DNA from 2 places in the Paenibacillus sp. ALE2 genome. Region 1 is predicted to be linked to the other one. Evidence: predicted binding sites of a transcription regulator. Region 1 holds the regulator's gene; the other holds the start of a gene.
The links. Region 1 encodes LexA, which represses DNA repair genes until DNA is damaged. Its sites were predicted from a motif close to CGAACATATGTTCG; they were not measured.

Region 1 (7,607 bases):
ACCAGCCAATCCATTCCCCGCATGCCGGTCTTAGTCAAAAAGTAACTCATAAGCATGTACAATACAGCAAGACCAGCCAGCATGATTGGCACAGTAATATTACGGCCACGGAAAATGTCCATTGCTGAACCTGCGCCGTTAATGGTTTGAATGCCTTGTTTCTTACGCGTTTTATTTAAATGCGCTGTGTTTTTACGTACTTTTCTTTCAAATGATCGGGCCATCTCTCAATTCCCTTCCCAATAAATATTACATTAAAACAATTGCCTTAAAGCTGATCTATATAGATACCAAGAAAGATACCTAATAACAAAAGGCAAATGACGCAGGCTTTAGCAACATTATTGCTTCAGCCCGCCATTTCCCTTCGACGTATCATCGTCCACAAATTCAATGGTTTCAAGCTGCTGCCGAAAATTACGGCGAATGTTGCCTAAATAAATTTCCCGAAGGTTGGCGCGCTCCGTGGTTTCCTCTTCCGTCAATCCTTCGGCTTTTGCTTTGCGCGCTAATTCATTAATGCGCTGTACCAAACTGTCTATATCCAAATTGTGTCCCCTCCATAAAAGCAAAGATATAATACACTTTGACATGTAGAAAAGAGCTTGTCAAGGCTCCCTCATTGCGCTCCTTGACAAGCTCTATAGTCTTATAGATCAGAAGGGTGGGAGCTTAAGTACCTGACCTGCCTGCACCCCCCGATCCTCCAAATCGTTAATACGTACAATTCCTTCAATATATACCCGTGTATCCATTCGTTCCGGTTTATGATTCACGGCAATCTTCCATAACGTATCTCCAGGTTGTACAGTCAGCTTAATCACTTCTTCATTGGAAACTGGAGGTGCTGCGAAAACCGTAAGTACACCTGCCCCTGCAACCCAAACGATAATTACTAGAATAAGAAGCTTAAGTAAAAGAGTATTGGTAAGAGCCTGTAACAAACGTACCTTACCCTCTTTTCGGGTCTCCTGTAAATTCTCTAAATTCATCGGAAAAATACTTTGATAAGTGCTATATTTCATAATTGGCCGCGTCCTCCAAACGTTTGTTCTTATGTTTTTCACAATATAACACGAACGTTTGTTTTGTTCAATAGAAAAGAGAACAAAAGTTCGTGAATATTTTTAGGGATTATTTAGAACTTATGTTTGTACGAACGGAGGTTCTATGCTATAATTTTCCCAAACGTTACTAAATGGGGTTGATACGGTATGTCTAAGATTTCGAGCCGCCAGCAGGCCATTCTTGAATTTATCCGCAATGAAGTGCGTCTAAAGGGATACCCCCCTTCTGTGCGCGAAATAGGCGAGGCAGTCGGATTGGCCTCCAGTTCTACGGTTCACGGTCATTTGGATCGTTTGGAGAAAAAAGGACTCATTCGCCGCGATCCTACGAAACCACGGGCTATTGAATTACTCGGTCAAGACGAATCGGATAACAGCAACTTGATTAATTACTCCATTAGTCGTGTTCCCGTTGTCGGCAAAGTAACCGCTGGTCTTCCTATTACGGCGACAGAAAATATTGAAGATTACTTTCCTCTTCCCCAACACTTTGTTGGTGAGGATAAAATATTCATGTTATCTGTTGTAGGCGAAAGCATGATTGAAGCTGGTATTGCTAACGGAGACTATGTAATCGTGCGTCAGCAGCAGACCGCTGATAACGGAGACATTGTAGTAGCTATGACAGATGAAGACGAGGCTACAGTTAAAACCTTTTACAAAGAAAAAGATCATATCCGGCTTCAACCTGAAAATCCAGCCTTTGAGCCACTTCGACTGACACACGTCAGCATATTGGGCAAGGTTGTTGGACTCTTCCGGGACTTCCACTGATTTATCGTGCTTTCTTCCCCGTTATACTACCACGAATATAAAACCGGCCGCCTAGGCGAGCCGGTTTTATATTGTTATTATGTTTACTATGTATGTGTCTCCAACTATTCTTTCCTTTTCAGCAACCTATATTGTCTCTACTATTATATCCGCCCCATTATCCGAGATAGTTCCACTCTGATCTCGAACTGTTTACTTTTATTAGCTAAACAAATGGAAATTTGACACATATGAACCTACGGTGACCTTCCTCTATAACGTAAAGTTGGGAAGGCGAACGCAGGCTAGCATGAGCTTTTTTTGTTAAACATTTAGGAACATAGGTACTAGCTTCTTTTTGTCTTTAGTAGATTTATGCTGATACATTACTAGCACAATTGACATATGTATATAGCAGACCTAAAGCAAAGGAGTTATGCAGATGATCAGAAATAGAGTTAAAACGTATAAGCATCGCATCGGGAAAAACAGATATCTGGTCGTTAAAGTCTTTCAAGCCGCAGCTGCTAAAACAGGAAGCGGAAATGCACTCGCAACTAACGCATTAAATATCAAAATTTCCAAGCGTAAGCATAAACATCATTAAGATTTAACCGTACCTTCATTTCTTTGAAGGGAGGTGATATTATGAGCAGAAGACACAGCAACCGTGAATTGAGAAGAAGAAGATTAAACATCCGTTCCAACCAAAGAGCCAATGCGCGTGCAAGAGGTAACGCACTGGCTGTTAATCTGTTTAGCGTGAATGATGGACAACGCAGACGTTAATAATTATTTTCAAGCAAAAAGCAGGAAGAATTCTTCCTGCTTTTTTTGTGTTAAATAATACACCAAACTACCAATCCCGCCAGTTATAGCTTCCTCAGACTTGTATCCGATTTTCATAACTTAAGCATTTCTAGCTGTAAAACCATTCATTAGCTTAACATTGCTGCAATGGATTTGCTCTATTATTTAATTTAATACTTTTTTATAAGGTCCCACTTGCCCGCTTTTCTTTATAAATTTTATAAACAAGGCTCGAACAACAGGACCCATAACCAATAATTGTAATGGATAGGCCAAAACAAAGTTCTTTATAAAAATTTCTAAATATGCTTCAAATAATGAATGATCGCCAATACCCTGACTTAGAATTGAAGTTAATAAACCGTAGAAAGACATAGAACAGGCCATTCCGAACACCATACATGTTGAAATCGTGATAATTAAAAATATTTTTTTGGATTTATCAAAAGGTAGGCTTAAAGCAACTTTTTTTGCTACAGGACCCACGATATATAAATCTAATATGAGCGCTATAATAAATCCAATTAGAAATTCAACAGCAATGGTAATCAAGCTAATTTTTCCAATCAATCCGTTAATCAAAAGATTATAGAAGGTCATAATAACGACCATTCCAAAACACATAATAACCCCAAAGTAAAAGCTTTCCTTTTTAGTTGTTGGCATTTAATTCAACCTTTCATTTTTGGATGTGATTATTTTAGCTGCAACCAAATTTTCATGTAAGTGAACTTTTTATGAACATATCGTAACAGACAAAGACAAGTAAGGAATATTCTTCAGAACTAGTGAACTATGTACAAACCCATTACACATGTATAACATTAAATACAAATAATAAAAAATATCTCTATTACTTTGTATGGCTCCAATGGAGATTATGCTACCGCTACACTCGATGGAAGTTTTGAAGGCCCTACCCGTTGGCTTAGTGATGGCGGTTTTCCAGATTTCGAAACACTTTTCCCTTCTTAAGAACAACACTACTTTCAACAATTCTCTAAAAGACTCTGTCAATAGTTGATGAAGTCTTATTTTATATTGAAAAATCCCCACTACCTTAGCTGGTCGGCGGGGATTTCGCTTATTTACAGTATTTACTTATACTGCACATTAGGAATTTTCTAATATTTGATTATAGCTGATCCTGCTTTAACCCACTCTTTGGATTCTAGTTGAATCCATCCATATACAGGTGAGTCAGAATCGATTTTTTGTTTTATCAGTGAAAGGTTTTCATAGTTGCTGGAACTGTAAAGCGACCCTGTCTTTGGCGCAACTTTTACTGTCAGAATATTTTTTATATTTGGTTCTTCATCAGTACTAGTCCAGACTAATCGATTGTAATAATTAGTGTTAAACGGGTTTTCTAAACCACTAATCGAAAATTTCACTCTTTTCCCGACAATAGATACATCTGTATATGCTGTGTCATCTTTAAAAATTACTAATTGAGATGAAACTAATTCCTGATTTAAAGAGTTTGTATAGGTGTCATGGGTGACGCTTGCTACATCTGCCGAGGCTGATAGCGGGGACAAAACTGAAAATAAGAGAGCAATTGTGGAGAAACATAAAGTAGTTTTCCTTCCTAATTTCATACTCATTATTTTCATCCTTTCCTTCCTATTTATCTTCATCCATAAACATACGGCTTATTGATTGTCAAAGTAAGGGGAGCTTTGTCTGACATAAAAAATACACATTCGGGTAGATTTCATTATCCACTTCTACTCTATATCCAAACTCCTTACATGCGGGTCACTTCTTAAGGTTGTGTTCCGTGGCGATGGAGTCCATTAAATTGCCTAAGCATTTGGTTAAAATTATGAAGCTCAGCATCTTCCCAGTCCGAAATTCGTTCATAGAAAACGGACTCTTTCTCCTTAAGCACATCAATTAATTTTTGCTGTCCATGCTCAGTAAGAGATAATACAATTCCTCGTCCATCACTTCGGGAGGCCTCTCTGTTCAAATACCCCAAAGACTCAAGCTGTTTGACAAGACGACTCACTGAACTTCGATCCATCGCAGTTGATTCCGCTAAAGTGGCGGCATTTGTTGGGCCATAAGAATACAGCCAACGAACAATATGGAAGGCGGCAGGTTGTAAGGAAGAGTCAAATTTCGCAGCAGCTCTGACATTCAGGGCGTGTGAAGCGCTGATAAGTGCGTTAAGCTGCTCGCCCAACTCAATCTCCAATTTCTCCCTTGGTTCATTTTTAACTTCATTATATTTCATCTTCAATCACCTTTCTCTCGTTCAAAAAACCACAAGTCAAATTTGATTGACATATATCAACCAAATTATTATAGTGGACATATGTAAATCAAATATGCTAACTCACCGAATTGGCTACTCCAATAAAATTGTAACACATGAAGGAGAAATGACGATGTCTAAAAATACTACTGTTGTCATAACAGGTGCCACCAGTGGTCTTGGACAACTAGTCGCAGTTGAATTGGGAAAACGCGGCTGCTTTGACCTTGTTTTGACTGCCAGGAGTAGGGAACGTGCTGAAGCTACAAGAAAACAGATTGAGCTGGTTAGCCCATCAGCGAAGGTTGACTTTTTTTATGGAGATTTATCGGTACTGAAGGATGTTAAACGAATCGGGGATGAGATAGCCGCCGCATACTCTAATATTGATGTGCTGTTAAACAATGCGGGTATCCATGCTTTTGAGCAACGCGTCACTCCCGAGGGGTTTCCTGAAATGGTTGCTATAAATTATTTATCGCCGTGGCTGTTAACATATACACTAAAACCGTGCCTGCAGAACGTAGGCAAGGCCAGAGTTGTCAATGTTGCCTCCGAAGCTTCACGCCATCATGGAGTTTTGAAGCTCCCCGAGGATTTAACGGATACAACTGCCTTTACCGCTCGTGGCTCATCGCCCATCTATGGAAAGACCAAATTATTGAATATTATGTTCACTGCTGAACTGGCAAGACGATGGTCGGATACGGGAATCAGCGTAAATGCACTAAATCCAGGATTCAATGTTACCAGATTGGGACGAGAACTTTGGTTTGCCCCTCTATTAGAACGATTGTTGAAAATCCTTCATCTTGGAGATCCGCGAAGAGGAGCAGATATCATCACCCGATTAATTGTAGATTCGGAATATCATAAAAAAACAGGTGGATACTTTAACGTCGGAACTGGGAAATCTATTCAACCAGTCTCACCTGGAGGAGATCCCAAGATGCAGCAAAAACTGTGGAAGGTCACAGAGGATTTGCTGGAACAGAAGGGATTCCTTCCATAAGAAATGATTGATGAAGGGATAAGACGGCAATGAATGAAGCATTAATCATCAATAACGCAAACCCCGCACTACATACAAGCATATCTTTTGCTAAATCAATGAACGGAATGAGTCACCAAAAAGCAGCAGCGAACCCATTCAGCTTTGTGATTTCGTTCTTTATAACGTTGATAGCCCACGCGTTATCAGTCACACTGATAAGTTCGTAAATTGGTCCACATAAAAATAAGCCTCAGCTTAATCTGAGGCTCAGTGTTCCATACAGTACCTATTTACACTCCAGGCGGCGTAACACGATCTTTTGGGTCACGGCCCCAGCTTCACTATGATTACGGTATGCCTTGTGTCACTCTTGTCGCTTCATACAATATATTAATTTCTCTATAGTAATCTATTTATTGTAGTCTATTCTCCCATTTGCTTCTGCAGTTTCATCACCAGTAATAATATCCCCTCTCAGAATATTGGAATGATTACATAATAAATCTACTATTCTAAGTGTGTCGAAGTAACTTTGTGCCATCAAAATATTTATATGTATGCTTCAAAACTGATCACTTCAGTGACTCATTCGGCGCGTAGTGTAACAATTCCTTTAACTAAAAAACTCTGCTAACCATAAGGCTAGCAGAGTTTTGTGCTTAAGCACCTCCAATTTGTACAAGGATCTGAATATGTTGCGTCAGGACGGGACCAGTTATAAAAAATAAAAAGCTACTCGCAACGATTAACAGTGCCATTTTTTTCAACATTGTCTAACCACACCTTTTCTAATAGTTTAAAATACTCTTCTCTGGTCTCTGGAGACGCATATGCTTGGAAATGTGCAAAGAGACCTGTACAGTTTATGAAATATGTTTCATTGTTTAGTATATGTGCTTTTACCATTGCACATAATAATTGTTTAAAACCATCACTGTACTTCTTCCTATTTAAATTATAATAGGCCATTTCATAACAAAACAATGCAATATAGTCAGGTACCACTTGTTGGGTGTACATATCAGTAGATGTCGGGAGTTGAGTAGAGGCATCAATGTCTATTTTAAATTTTGTAAGTACACCATCTATATCCAAATTGTATCGGTTAGCTACTATAATAATGTTCAACAACTTTGAGAGCTTCTCACTTTCATTGGCGGTTGTTCCTATATATTCAACAAAGTCTAGAAGCACACTAGTGTTTCCGGACATAAGTTTATTAACATAAGTATTACCTTCTGCCCAATGCTGAAACAAGCTAATCCAGTATTGGGTATCTTCGTCAGTCTCTTTGACCCAATCCAAATCTGTGTAGGCGTATGTATATTGTAAAGCTTGTTGATAGTCGCCTCGGGCTTCACAGACACTTGCACACAATAAATCGGCATAGGTAATGTACACAAACATGGGGCGAGTTAGCTTCTTAGTAGACTCAGTGCGTTCTCGGCTGCTCTGTTGATGTTTCAAAGTGTATTGGATTTCCGCTTTAGCTCTCATTTTTCTCGCTATTTCATCAACCTTATCCCATTTACGCAAAGACCTATACACATTAGCTAAGTCCTTCAATGCATCAAGTTGTTCTATTTCGTCTAGGCGCTCGACATAAGGCTCAAAAAGTATGGCTGCCCTAAGATTGCGGCTTTGATCGTCATCAATCTGAATCGTGAAAATCCGATATTGACAGATGGCCAAACGTTCAGAATGTTGATATTTCTCCACT
Region 2 (7,607 bases), 870 kb from region 1:
CAGCACAGACGGCCTTGACGGATATTTGGCTCGTAAAAATAATATGGTCACCAATTTGGGCAAGCTGTTGGACCCCCTTGCTGATAAGCTGTTGGTAACTGCTATTTTGGTTTCTTTGGTAGAAATGGGAAAAATCGATTCATGGGTTGTTGTTGTGATTGTCAGTCGTGAGTTTGCGGTTACGGGTCTAAGACAGATCGCTTTATTGGATGGCTCTGTGGTTGCTGCAAGCAATTGGGGGAAATTAAAGACGATCATCCAGATCGTTGCTATTGTAGCACTGCTCATTAATAATTTCCCGTTTGTTTTTCTGGGTATTCCGTTTGATTTAATAGCGATATGGGCAGCTGTGTTAATCACCATTTATTCGGGTATTGATTACTTTGTAAAGAATATCCATTTGCTGAGCTCCTCTAAAGTGTAACAGGATAAATCTTATGGAAACAGCAATAGGGACTTAACTTATTGCTGTTTCTTTACATAATTCCCACAATATACGCATCATAGGAGGACGAATTGATGAAAGCTGAAATTATTGCAGTAGGAACAGAGTTATTACTTGGACAAATAGTAAATACAAATGCCCAATATTTATCACAAGAGCTAGCTACAATCGGCATTGATGTATATTTTCAGACTGTAGTTGGCGATAACATGGATCGACTTCAGGAAGCGGTACGACTTGCTCAGAAGCGTGCGGATATTATTTTGTTTTCTGGTGGGCTGGGACCAACTCAGGACGATTTGACAAAAGATGCGATAGCGGCTGTATTGGGGCGGAAATTGCAGATAGATCGTCTTGCCATGGACAAGCTTGATCAGTTTTTCCGGAACCGCGGGGTCGAAATGACCGAGAATAACCGCCGGCAGGCGCTTTCTATTGAAGGAGCCACTCCGCTTGAAAATGAGACAGGTTTAGCTATAGGGGATGCGATTGCACAGGACGGTAAATTTTATGTGGTTTTGCCCGGACCGCCTAAGGAGCTTAAACCTATGTTTGCAAATCATGCTAAACCATGGTTGCTTCAGCAGGCATTGAGCGGTGAGGAGATGCCAATTTATTCGAAAATGCTAAAATTTGCAGGGATCGGTGAGTCAGCTCTTGAAACTCGCTTGCTAGATCTGATCCAATCCCAGACGGACCCCACGATTGCTCCTTATGCCAAGGAAGGGGAAGTTACGATCCGTATATCCACCAAGGCGGCCAGTGAGAGTGAAGCTTTAATTAAGCTAACGGCTACGGAAGTACAAATTCAGCAACGTCTTTCCGAATATATGTATGCAAGTGAAGATGTTACGCTGGAGAAGGTGATTGTAGATTTAATGGCCAAACGCGGACTCACTGTGAGTGCGGCGGAAAGCTGTACAGGCGGTATGCTGATGGAACACATCACTTCTATACCTGGCAGTGCTGTTATGTTTCAAGGTGGCATCGTGTGTTATTCCAATGAAATGAAGATGAAATTGCTCAATGTGCCCTATGATTATTTGGAAGGCGATCATGCGCCAGGCGCAGTGAGTAAGGAAGTAGCCCTTGTGCTTGCAGAGCAGGCAAGAATGATTATGGACAGTGATTTCGGACTTTCCGTTACTGGTGTAGCTGGGCCCGGATATTCCGAGCGGAAGCCAGTCGGTCTGGTGTATATTGGTATTGCTCAGCGTGACAAGGAAACGGAGGTATATGAGCTAAATTTAAGCGGTAACCGTGAGACCATTCGCTTGCGATCCGTCAAAGCTATCTTGTACAGATTGTGGCGTCGATTGGTAGAGAACGAGAAACTCTCTTAATTATCGATGAGTTGTTTTAGATAGATATTCATGATATAATCTCCTTATCGGAAGAACCGTTGCAAAGCTTTTTGCCAGCGGTTCTTTTTTCGTTTTATGAGAAAGGTTTAATTATAGAAGAGAGTTGTGGGAAATAAAAAAACGAATGTATGTTCGAAAAAATGCTTGGCAAGCGTGTCAAAACAAGGTATTATTAAAGTACAAACAATGAAGGATGTGAGTTTATTGTCAGATCGTCGTGCTGCGCTGGATATGGCGCTCCGTCAAATAGAAAAGCAATTTGGTAAAGGTTCCATTATGAAGTTGGGTGAGTCTACCCACATGCAAGTGGAAACAATCCCCAGTGGTTCGATTGCTTTGGATATTGCGTTAGGAACGGGCGGCTTTCCAAGAGGCCGGATTATTGAAGTATATGGACCGGAATCATCCGGTAAAACGACAGTAGCTCTTCATGCTATCGCAGAGGTGCAAAAAACAGGCGGACAAGCCGCCTTTATCGATGCCGAGCATGCGCTTGATCCGTCGTATGCGAGCAAGCTGGGTGTCAATATTGATGAGTTGTTACTATCGCAACCAGATACAGGTGAGCAGGCATTGGAGATTGCCGAAGCTCTTGTGCGTAGTGGGGCAGTGGATATTATCGTCATAGACTCTGTAGCGGCACTTGTACCGAAGGCAGAGATTGAAGGCGAAATGGGAGATTCCCATGTCGGTCTTCAAGCGCGTTTGATGTCACAGGCATTACGTAAGCTGTCTGGAGCCATTAATAAATCGAAAACCATTGCTATCTTTATCAACCAGCTCCGTGAAAAAGTAGGTGTTATGTTCGGTAACCCTGAAACTACACCAGGTGGACGTGCTTTGAAGTTTTACTCTACGGTACGTTTGGATGTTCGTCGTATCGAAAGCTTGAAAATGGGTAACGACATCGTGGGTAACCGCACACGTATTAAAGTCGTGAAGAACAAAGTTGCGCCTCCTTTCCGTCAGGCCGAAGTGGATATTATGTACGGTGAGGGTATTTCCAAAGAAGGAAGCTTGATTGACATCGGCACGGAGCATGACATTGTCGACAAGAGCGGAGCTTGGTATTCCTACGAAGGCGAGCGCCTTGGTCAGGGACGTGAGAATGCAAAGCAATTTTTGAAGGAAAATCCGAACATTGCTAGTACGATCGAGCAAAAAATCCGGGTGGCCAGTAATTTGATTACAACAATTGCTCCACCGACAGAAGAAGAGTTAGCGCAGGAGGCCAAGGAAGAACAGGAATTGCTGGAGCTTGAATAAGCTTGCCTGAGACTTCGCTTTTGATCTGTCATGTGAACTGTAGCCTAGGGATTATGGTACAGTCCGTTTGAATAGCATAATTCTGATGCCCTGCACAGTTGTGCAGGGCATTTTTGCATCAAATACAGTCTGCTTTGTCAGCAGAATCTAACTTTTGCGTAGCAGGTGATCATAGGCTGCTTTCGTGAATTTCAAAGTGAGGGAAACATAGTGCAGTTGGACGATAAAGATGAATACACTTCGGAAGAAGATAAACAGCAAGGGATTTCTCTTTTTCCAGATCATGAGGAATTGATGATTACTAGAGTGGAGCAGGGGCAGAGACGCAACCGTGGAAGATACATCATTCATTTTGGTCCATATTCACTGTCTGTATTGGAAGATGTAATGATCAAGTACAACATGTTCAAAGGAACGTCATTCGTCAAAAAAGAACTAGAAGATATCGTTCTGGCAGATGAAAAACAACAGGCTTATGTACATGCGCTGCGCTATTTGGGGCAAAAGCCTCGTACACGTCAGGAAATTGCCCAGCGTTTAGCGCAAAAGGAAGTGGATCAGACTGTTATTGATGAGATATTGGTGCGATTGCAACGGGAGAAGCTTGTAGATGATGATTTATACGCCCGTCAGTGGGCAAGACAGCGTATAACAAGCCGACGTAAGGGTAAGATGTGGATCAGACAAGAACTTCGTCAGAAGGGCATCTCTAAAGCCTCTATCGGGGAAGCATTAGGTGAGATCACTGACAATGAGGAGTGGGAGAGTGCATTGTCGATTGGACGTAAAAAATGGAATCAGGTACGTGGTGATATAATGGATAAAAAAAGGAAAACATTTCCGTTTCTTATGAGACGCGGATATTCGGGGGATATGACACGCCGCGTGGTCAATCATCTCAGTGCGGCTGAGCAAGACGGAGCTTTCGATGACGAGGAATTACTGCATTGGGAGGAATAAGTTGCAAAACGGTAGCTGAACTTCTGGCTAGATGAGCTAATTATGATATGGACAGCTGCACGGTAGTCTACTAATGTTTGCATTCCCTTGACAATGCCATTTGTCAAATAATAAAATATATATGAAACGATATTTGTGGAGTGCCCTTTTTCCTTCCAAAAAAGCGGAATCCACGGTAAAGTTCTCATCGCCAAATAACAAGTGATGCCGCTATGCCAGGCGGAATTGTACGTGTGAAAGCATGTGCATATGAAATGAAGCGACCTTGAGTCGTTATCTTAGTTTGACGATCAAAGTAAATGTGACAATTTCAAAAAGTCCCAAGGAATGCCTTGGAGGAACCAACGGGGAGGTGAACAGTATGATGACTGCGATCTGGTTCGTTCTCGTTGCTGTAGCCGCGTTATTCTTTGGGTTCGGGATTGGTTATTTTATTCGCAAATCTATTGCAGAAGCTAAGATCTCCAGTGCGGAAGAAGCTGCCGCGCAAATCGTGGAGAACGCGAAAAAAGAGGCAGAAGCGCTGAAGAAGGAAACGGTATTGGAAGCAAAAGATGAAATTCATCGCATCCGTGCCGAAGCTGAAAAAGAAACTCGTGAACGTCGTAATGAAATTCAACGACAGGAACGAAGATTGCTGCAAAAAGAAGAATCGCTGGATAAAAAATTGGAATCGCTGGAACGCAAAGAAGAACAAGTGGCCAACAAAGAGAAACGAATCGATGAAACCCAGCAGCAAATTGATTTGATTTACAAGAGCCAGGTAACTGAGTTGGAGCGTATTTCTAATCTTACGATGGAGGATGCAAGAAGTATTATTCTGACCAACGTAGAGCAGGAAGTTCGTCATGAAACAGCTCAGATGATTAAGGAAATTGAACAGCAGGCCAAAGAAGAAGCGGACAAAAAGTCCCGCGAAATCATCACACTGGCCATCCAACGCTGTGCGGCAGATCATGTAGCAGAAACGACGGTTTCTGTTGTGACATTGCCGAACGAAGAAATGAAAGGCCGGATTATCGGACGCGAAGGCCGTAACATTCGTGCACTTGAAACCCTTACTGGAATCGACCTCATTATTGATGATACGCCGGAAGCTGTTATATTGTCCGGATTTGATCCGATTCGTAGAGAGATTGCGCGTACTGCTCTTGAGAAGCTCGTAGCGGACGGACGGATACATCCGGCTCGTATTGAAGAGATGGTGGAAAAATCCCGTAAAGAGGTGGACGAACGAATCCGTGAGTATGGTGAACAGGCTACCTTTGAAGTGGGTGTGCATAGCTTGCATCCGGATTTGATCAAGATCTTGGGACGTCTTAAGTTCCGTACGAGTTACGGACAGAACGTATTGAAGCACTCGATGGAAGTTGCATACTTGACAGGTCTAATGGCCGGGGAACTGGGCGAGGACGTTGTACTGGCAAGACGGGCAGGATTGCTGCATGACATCGGGAAGGCGCTGGATCACGAAGTGGAAGGATCACACGTTGAAATTGGCGTGGAACTGGCGAAGAAGTACAAGGAACACCCGGTCGTTATCAACAGCATTGCTTCACATCACGGCGACTGCGAAGCGACTTCAGTGATCGCCATGCTGGTTGGAGCGGCAGATGCTCTGTCAGCAGCAAGACCGGGAGCGCGGCGTGAAACGCTAGAGACGTACATCCGTCGTCTAGAGAAGCTCGAACGCATCTCCGAATCTTTTGAAGGCGTTGAGAAATCATACGCAATTCAAGCCGGACGCGAAGTTCGTGTCATGGTACAGCCAGAGAAAATTGATGATGCGGAAGCATTCCGATTGGCCCGCGATATTACGAAAACGATTGAGAATGAACTGGATTATCCAGGGCATATTAAGGTTACCGTTATTCGCGAGACCCGTGCGGTAGAATACGCAAAATAAAAGCATTTCAATGAAAAGTGGCCGCTGCTTGTAGGGCCACTTTTCATTATGTAAGGCAGACTAGGGAGGGTTTTCTATCAACGTATTATTTATTGGAGACATCGTCGGCAGTGTAGGCAGAAAGGCACTGAGGGAGAATCTCCCTTCGCTAAAATCAAAATACAACCCGCATGTTATTATTGTGAACGGAGAAAATGCAGCTTCGGGAAGAGGAATTACTCAAGCCATCGCCAGAGAGTTTTTTGATTGGGGCGTTCATGGGATTACGATGGGCAATCATACATGGGACAATAAGGAGATATTTGATTTTATAGATGATGAGCCGCGGATCATCCGTCCGGCTAACTTTCCACCAGGGACACCAGGTCGGGGTTATACTGTTGTAAAAGGTGGAGGTAAGGAACTAGCCATTGTTAACCTGCAAGGTAGAACCTTTTTGCCAGCTATTGACTGTCCATTTCGGGCAGCAGATGAAATTGTAGACGAGCTACGCAAAAAACATAAACATATTCTAGTAGATTTTCACGCTGAAGCCACTTCCGAAAAAATTGCTATGGGCTGGCATCTGGATGGACGCGCATCAATCGTGGTAGGAACGCATACACACGTACAAAGTAATGATGATACGATTTTGCCACAAGGAACTGCGTATCAGACAGATGCGGGAATGGTAGGTCCTTATGAGGGCGTGCTTGGTATGCAGAAAGAGGCTGTATTACAGAAATTTCAGACCCAGCTTCCGGTACGCTTTCAAGTGGACATGGGCAAATGGCACTTTCATGCCATCAGCGTAGAGCTCAATGATGACGATGGGAAAGCCCGGAAAATTCAGAAAATCAGGCTTAAAGAAGACGAATGGCGGATGGATTAACTTTGTTGTGAGCTACTTAAGGAAAGAATAAGGAAAACTGTCACCAAAAAGCAGGAATTTTTTGCTGACCCTCGAATAACATCTAATAGTGGAATCAAACCATCATCATTCCCAGGGGAGGTACTTACTATGGATGTATTAAAAGTATCAGCAAAATCCAATCCCAATTCAGTTGCAGGCGCACTCGCAGGAGTACTGCGTGAACGCGGAAATGCAGAATTACAGGCGATTGGAGCGGGTGCACTAAACCAAGCCATTAAAGCGGTAGCCATTGCCCGGGGATTTGTCGCACCAAGCGGAGTGGATTTGATTTGTATTCCTGCTTTTACAGACATTGTTATTGATGGAGAAGATCGGACTGCGATCAAATTGATTGTAGAGCCAAGATAATAAATAGAAGTTGCCTGAGCCTGTTTACGTTTTGTAAACGGGCTTTTTTGCTTTGTGGTTAGCTCCTATGGTTTTCAAAATAAATTTGTGGGCTTTAATCCAATGGGGGTATAGTGCATGAATGATAAGTTTGAAGCGAATTGGCCAGTTGTTGATCTTCACTGCGACGTGTTATGTAAAATGCAACTCGATTCGCAGGTAGATTTCAGTCATTCATCGCTTGATGTCACAAAAGAGCGTTTGCTAGAAGGCAACGTAAAGTTGCAAACGTTCGCTATATATATTTCACAGGTATTGGGTACGCCAAAATTTGAGCATGTGGTTCGTCAAATTGAACTGTTCAGGCAGCATGTGACTTCTACCTCAGGCGGGTTAAAACCTTTGCTATGGAGAGAGGAATTGGCA

Region 2: a site for LexA is predicted at 1,931-1,944, ahead of recA (recombinase RecA). Genes of this name have one in related genera too.

What each region holds. Positions count from the first base shown of each region.
Region 1 is NZ_CM134213.1:4,200,473-4,208,079, reverse strand. Features, by position in the region: gene ACXHJ1_RS18455 (hypothetical protein) at 1-224, opposite strand, end outside; gene ACXHJ1_RS18450 (DUF896 domain-containing protein) at 342-548, opposite strand; gene ACXHJ1_RS18445 (LysM peptidoglycan-binding domain-containing protein) at 657-1,025, opposite strand; gene lexA (transcriptional repressor LexA) at 1,215-1,841, shown strand; gene ACXHJ1_RS18435 (hypothetical protein) at 2,263-2,427, shown strand; gene ACXHJ1_RS18430 (hypothetical protein) at 2,469-2,609, shown strand; gene ACXHJ1_RS18425 (DUF2798 domain-containing protein) at 2,796-3,296, opposite strand; gene ACXHJ1_RS18420 (hypothetical protein) at 3,755-4,237, opposite strand; gene ACXHJ1_RS18415 (MarR family winged helix-turn-helix transcriptional regulator) at 4,399-4,872, opposite strand; gene ACXHJ1_RS18410 (SDR family NAD(P)-dependent oxidoreductase) at 5,027-5,905, shown strand; gene ACXHJ1_RS18405 (helix-turn-helix transcriptional regulator) at 6,620-7,607, opposite strand, start outside.
Region 2 is NZ_CM134213.1:5,074,459-5,082,065, reverse strand. Features, by position in the region: gene pgsA (CDP-diacylglycerol--glycerol-3-phosphate 3-phosphatidyltransferase) at 1-424, shown strand, start outside; gene ACXHJ1_RS21705 (competence/damage-inducible protein A) at 520-1,788, shown strand; gene recA (recombinase RecA) at 2,014-3,075, shown strand; gene ACXHJ1_RS21695 (regulatory protein RecX) at 3,286-4,035, shown strand; gene rny (ribonuclease Y) at 4,397-5,941, shown strand; gene ACXHJ1_RS21685 (TIGR00282 family metallophosphoesterase) at 6,018-6,812, shown strand; gene ACXHJ1_RS21680 (stage V sporulation protein S) at 6,942-7,202, shown strand; gene ACXHJ1_RS21675 (dipeptidase) at 7,320-7,607, shown strand, end outside.